2 linked regions of the Tolumonas auensis DSM 9187 genome follow. The protein of the gene in region 1 binds, or shares a complex with, the protein of each later gene. Links are inferred from orthologs where the notes say so. Each region holds a gene or a part of one and is shown in the gene's direction. Other genes may lie near its edges.

The links.
Region 2: the proteins of dapF (region 1) and rppH are in contact, whole or in part, in a solved structure (PDB 5YGU), measured with the Escherichia coli proteins. The link is inferred for Tolumonas auensis DSM 9187 from one-to-one orthologs.

What each region holds. Positions count from the first base shown.
Region 1 is NC_012691.1:3,418,417-3,421,497, reverse strand. Bases 19-2,772 are described here. They hold dapF (diaminopimelate epimerase), read left to right. Parts: upstream 19-857; coding sequence 858-1,688; downstream 1,689-2,772. Other genes in these bases: xerC (tyrosine recombinase XerC), read left to right, coding at 2,376-2,772; TOLA_RS16010 (DUF484 family protein), read left to right, coding at 1,685-2,383; lysA (diaminopimelate decarboxylase), read left to right, coding at 19-842. Also shown: more of lysA, read left to right, coding at 1-18; more of xerC, read left to right, coding at 2,773-3,081. UniProt on the Escherichia coli protein: Involved in the succinylase branch of the L-lysine biosynthesis and in the biosynthesis of the pentapeptide incorporated in the peptidoglycan moiety. Catalyzes the stereoinversion of LL-2,6-diaminopimelate (L,L-DAP) to meso-diaminopimelate (meso-DAP).
Region 2 is NC_012691.1:3,246,177-3,249,293, reverse strand. The notes cover bases 76-2,865. They hold rppH (RNA pyrophosphohydrolase), read left to right. Parts: upstream 76-1,103; coding sequence 1,104-1,628; downstream 1,629-2,865. Other genes in these bases: ptsP (phosphoenolpyruvate--protein phosphotransferase), read left to right, coding at 1,659-2,865; mutH (DNA mismatch repair endonuclease MutH), read right to left, coding at 235-894; TOLA_RS15205 (isoamylase early set domain-containing protein), read right to left, coding at 76-87. In the rest of the region: more of TOLA_RS15205, read right to left, coding at 1-75; more of ptsP, read left to right, coding at 2,866-3,117. UniProt on the Escherichia coli protein: Master regulator of 5'-end-dependent mRNA decay.

The sequences.
Region 1 (3,081 bases):
TGGCGGGTTCTATGGGGAAAGTGGCGCGGATTTCTATCCGTATCAACCCGGATATCGATGCCGGTACCCACCCGTATATCTCTACCGGTCTGAAACAGAACAAATTCGGTATTCCGATTGAACGCGCACCGGAAGTGTACCGCTACGCGGCCAGCCTGCCGAACCTGCAGATCACCGGTGTGGATTGCCATATCGGTTCGCAGCTGACTGAAATCTCTCCGTTCCTTGAAGCAGTCGATAAACTGCTGGCCCTGATCGATGAATTATCGGCTGCCGGCATCAAAATTCATCATCTGGATGTGGGTGGTGGTCTGGGTGTGAATTACAACGACGAAACACCACCGCACCCGAGCGAATATGCACTGGCACTTAAACAGAAACTGCAGGATCGCGATCTGACGCTGATGTTTGAACCGGGCCGTGCGATTATGGCCAATGCCGGTATTCTGGCGACCAAAGTGGAATATCTGAAAGCGGGTGAAGATCGTCATTTTGCGATTGTCGATGCCGCGATGAACGACCTGATCCGTCCGTCACTGTACAGTGCCTGGATGAATATCATTCCGGTGAACCGTTCGCTGCCGCGTGATGCGCATCACTACGATGTCGTGGGTCCGATTTGTGAAACCGGCGATTTCCTGGGTAAAGATCGCGAACTGGCGATTGCACCGGGTGATTATCTGGTAGTCCGTTCCGCCGGCGCGTATGGTTTCTCGATGGCGTCTAACTATAACGCCCGTTCCCGTGCCGCAGAAGTGCTGGTGGACGGTGAACAGCCGCATCTGGTGCGTGAGCGTGAACCGCTGGCATCGCTGTGGCAATTTGAACATCTGTTGCCGTAACAGGAGTCAGGCTGCATGTTGATCCAGTTTTCCAAAATGCACGGTCTGGGAAATGACTTTGTGGTGGTTGATGGCGTCACGCAGAAGGTGTTTTTTAATGCGGAAACGCTGAAACGCCTCGGTGATCGTCATTTTGGTATCGGTTTTGACCAGCTGCTGCTGGTCGAACCGCCGTATGATCCTGATCTCGACTTCCACTATCGTATTTTTAATGCCGATGGTTCGGAAGTGCAGCAGTGTGGTAACGGTGCGCGCTGTTTTGCCCGTTTTGTGCGTCTGAAAGGGCTGACCAACAAAGACCGTATTGCGGTCAGTACGGTCAGTGGCCGCATTGTGCTGCAACTGGAAGATAACGATCAGGTTACGGTCAACATGGGCGTACCGGAGTTTGAACCGGCCAAGATCCCGTTCCGGGCCCTGAAAGCCGAGAAGCTTTATCTGCTGCGCGTTGCCGAACAAACGGTGATGTGTGGAGTCGTGTCGATGGGGAACCCTCATTGCGTGATCGAGGTGCCGAGTGTGAAAGATGCTCCGGTTGAAACACTGGGACCGAAACTGGAGTCGTTTGACCGGTTCCCTGAGCGGATCAATGTCGGTTTCATGGAAGTGGTTTCTGCCAGTGAAATCAATCTGCGGGTGTATGAGCGTGGTGCTGGTGAAACACTGGCCTGCGGCACCGGCGCCTGTGCCGCCGTCGTGGTTGGTATTCAGCAGGAGAAACTTAAAGGCCGTGTGAAGGTGAATCTGCCCGGCGGTTCGCTGTATATCTCCTGGAATGGCCCTGGCAGCCCGGTTTACATGACCGGTCCGGCAGAGCATGTCTTCGACGGACAAATCGAATTATGAGTATCAACATGGGTGCACTGGAGTCGATGCTGGAAGAGAACCGCATAGCCGATTATCTGAAGCAACATCCGGATTTTTTCCTGCGGCATAAAGAGTTGCTGGAAGAGATAGCGGTGCCCCATGAACAGCGCGGTACGGTGTCGCTGTTTGATGTGAAACTGGAGCGGCAGCGCGAGCGTCTGCAGCAGCTGGAAGATGAACGGCAGGAGCTGCTGGCGAATGCCACCCGCAACGAGTTTATCTTCCGCGTCTATACCGATGTCTATCCGGCGCTGTTCGCCTGCACGTCAATGCGGCAGTTATGGAAGTGTCTGCATTCCACGTTTCGTGAACGGTTGCGGATCCCGGCCTGTGCGCTGTGGGTGAATCAGGCGCGGGTGAAAGCCAAGCGCTTTGATAAGCCCTATGAGATGGAATATCCGCTGTTTCAGCGCTTGTGCCTCTATCCGATGGCCGATCAGCTGGTCTATTTCGGCCGCGTCAATGATTGCGACCGGGAGCTGATTTTCGGGCAGGGCTCGCTGGTGCACTCGATGGCCCTGCTGCGGCTCGGGGAGTATGGCGAATGGGGCTTTCTGGCCTTTGGCCATGCTAATCCGCAGCATTATCAGCCGGGGATGGACAGCCTGCTGCTGGAGCAGTTAGGCCGGTTCGTGACCTTGTTGCTGCCGACACTGGCCCGTTCCTGTGAGTGAGTCACTGTCCTCTGTCTTACATACCTATCTGGAATACCTGCGCGTCGAGCGCCAGCTCAGTGCGCATACCCTCAGTAATTATCAGCGGCATCTGCAGGCGTTAATTGAATGGCTGCAGGAGAAGCAGATCCAGGACTGGGGTGAGCTGAATAACCCGCTGGTGCGGCAATGGGCGCACACGCTGCGTAAACACAAAGATACTTCGCCGCGCACCATCAGCACCAAGATGTCGGCCCTGCGCAGCTTTGCTGACTGGCTGGTGATCCGCGGTATTCTGGCGGCGAATCCGGCGCGTGGGGTGGCACTGCCGAAACTGGGACGGCCACTGCCGAAAAATCTCGATGTCGATCAGGTACATCAGCTGCTGAATATCACTGATGAATCGGATCCGCTGGTGGTGCGTGACCGCGCCATCATGGAGCTGTTCTATTCCACCGGTATGCGTCTTTCTGAGCTGGTGGCGCTGGATCTGAATGATCTGGATATGACCAGTCGTCAGGTCAGAGTGATCGGCAAGGGTAACAAAGAGCGCATTCTGCCGGTTGGCCGGCTGGCACTGGAATGGCTGGAGAAGTGGCTCAGAACCAGAACCGCTTTTCTGCTCGAAGGGGAAACCGCCCTGTTTCTCAGCAGCCGCAAGCGGCGCATTACGGCGCGGATGGTGGAGATCCGCATTGAGCAGTGGGGACAGAAACAGA
Region 2 (3,117 bases), 170 kb from region 1 along the record:
TGATGCGCTCTCTGTTGAGTCTGGTTGTATTTCGAACGTGACCTGTACTTCAGGCTTCGTTTTTAAAAATTTCTTTGTAACTGCCATGTCAACTCCTTGAGTCTTAACCGTAGAACTACTACTGATATTCTTTTATAAATAATAAGACAAAAAATAACCACAGATATTGTTAGCTGCATAGCTTTATTCAAGTCCATGAAATCTGTATTACATAGGCGTATATCGCGACAGACTTCACAGATAAAACTGCATATGGAGCAATTCTCGAGTAAAAGAGCTACGTAAATAAAATCCTCTTGGTCGGGTTTGTATTATCGTGCCTTCGCCGCCGATTGCAGGCGTCAGTGATTGGCCATTTGCAGCTTTAGGTCGTAATTGTAATGCTTCTCCGTGACGGGCACTGATTGATTCTACTTTGCCAAGAGCTATCAATTCCATTATCTCTTCCCAATCCTGCCGGATGATTTTCTCCTGTTCAGCCGTCGGATGCCATAACCATGGGTTACCAATCATGCGGGAAGCGATATCCTGCTGACGATCTCCGAAGACAGGGATCCATAGCACGGCCGATAATTTATGATGAACACTTGATGTCTCCCAGGTAATTTTTTGCTGGTGTAATAATGGCGCTGTACAAACGAAAGTACTTTCGAGAGGAATACCATTATTAGCAATAGGTAATGTTTTCAATTCTACGCCGAGTTCAGGGAAATCCTGTTGTGGTTTACTGCCAGCGGATGCGCCCAATGCAAACTCCAGCAGCTGCCCTATCCAGCCTTTTTCCCGGCGTAGCGATGATGGAATCATGATCCCGCATCGTTCTGCCAGTTCTGCCAGTGTTAATCCTGCGAGCTGATTCGCTGCATGAACAAGTTCGTCAATATTCTGGTACATGAGAGTATCTATGGGATAGGTACAATTATCAGATCATAGTATGCACCTCATTTCCCCTGATTACAGAAATAGAGCAAAGATCTGCTGCGATGGGATACTTGGTTGCGGAGAGCATTCGTTGTAGCTCTCACTCTGGGAATGTCTGTTTGCTGATCTGAAGTTAATATGAAAGAATCGGGTAAGTTCAAGTTGTTACATCAGGTGATTGCGTGATTGATGGCGATGGTTTCCGCCCGAATGTAGGTATTGTGATCTGCAATCGCAATGGACAAGTGTTATGGGCTCGTCGCTATGGACAACATTCCTGGCAGTTTCCCCAAGGTGGTGTAGATGATGGGGAAACTCCGGAACAGGCTATGTTTCGTGAGTTGTACGAGGAAATAGGGCTGAAGCAGGATGATGTTACTATCCTTGCTACCAGTCGCAATTGGCTGAAATATCGGCTACCAAAGCGTTTGATCCGTTGGGAAAGCAAGCCGGTATGCATCGGACAAAAACAGAAATGGTTTTTACTGCGTCTGGATGCGGCCAAAGAAGCCTGCATCCAGTTTGGCTGCCATGGTCAGCCGGAATTTGATGATTGGCGTTGGGTAAGTTACTGGTATCCGGTAAGACAGGTGGTATCGTTTAAGCGTGAAGTCTATCGTCGGGTGATGAAAGAATTTGCAGCTATCGCGATGCCTTATTTACCACCTGTTGCCAAAAAAGAACCCCGAAGAAAAGGGTACCGCTAGTAATCCCGAATAAATGAGAGGAGAAATATTGTGCTGACAACATTGCGGCAAATCGTGGAAAGTGTAACGGCTGCACCATCTTTATTTGATGCGATGTGTGCTCTGGTACAGCAAACCCGTGCTGCCATGCATGTTGATTGTTGTTCGGTGTATATTTCAGAACCTCAGCGTCAGCGTTATCGCCTGGTTGCAACTGATGGCCTTTCTCAGGAAGCGGTTGGTAAAGCGGTATTGCCTTTTAATGAAGGTCTGGTTGGATTAGTGGGGCGTCGTGAAGAGCTGATTAATCTGGCTGATGCGCCGGCTCATTCCAGTTTTAAATACTTGCCGGAAGTTGGCGAGGATGAGTTCAAAACATTCCTGGGTGTGCCGATCATGCACCAGCGCAATGTGTTGGGGGTGCTTGTCGTTCAGCAAACCTTGTCCCGGCAATTTACTGAGCTTGATGAATCCTTTTTGGTTACCCTCGCAGCACAGCTGGCTGTTCGTATTGCACATGCGGAGCTGAAAGGGCTTATCAGCTCTTCCTCCAATAATCATCGGGCCGTACACGGTATTGCGGTCTCATCTGGCATGGCCATCGCTAAAGCCTGGGTATGGCAGCCTAAGATGGCGCTGTCACAAGTTAATCTGAAGCACAGCGATGAGCCGGAATTGCAGCTGGAATTACTCAATCAGGCTGTACTGCAAGTACAAATGGATCTTGATTCGCTAGCTATGCGCTTTCAGGATGCCGTTCAGATCGATTCACAGTCTATCTTCGATATCTATCAGCATATTCTTGCAGATCCGAATTTCATCTTACAGATTGAGCAGGAAATTACTGAGAATCAGTGGAATGCTACATCAGCTGTAAGACAGGTAAGCGAACGCCTTATTGCTCAGTTCTCGGCTATGAGTGATCCTTATCTGCGGGAAAGAGCATTGGATATCCGTGATGTTGCACAACGCTTGCTAAGCTGCCTGGCGCACAGTCACATGGAGCAGTTTGACTTCAAGGAACCTGTTATCTTGTTGGCTGAAGAGGTTACTGCGACCTTATTAGCCGAGATCCCAAAAGAGCGTTTAGCGGGAGTGGTCTCTGTTCGCGGGGCAGTGAATTCTCACGCTGCTATTCTGGCCCGGACTATGAGTGTCCCGGCTGTGATGGGTCTGGAACTTCCAATACAGGAGCTTGACGGGCAGGAACTGATTGTTGATGGCAGCAGCGGTGATGTCATTATCCAGCCAAGCAGTGCGGTACTTGCTGAATATGAGCAGTTAATTCAGCAAGCCAAAGCATTTGATAATTTGGTTGCTAAGGAAGCGCAATTACCCTCAGAGACCTTGGATGGATGTCCGGTATCTGTTTTACTTAATGCAGGTTTGAGTCTGGATGTTGATAGTTGTCTGATGGACTGTTCTGACGGTGTTGGCTTGTACCGTACCGAGATACCGTTCATGTTGCATGACAGCTTTCCTTCTGAACAGGAACAAACGAAACGTTACC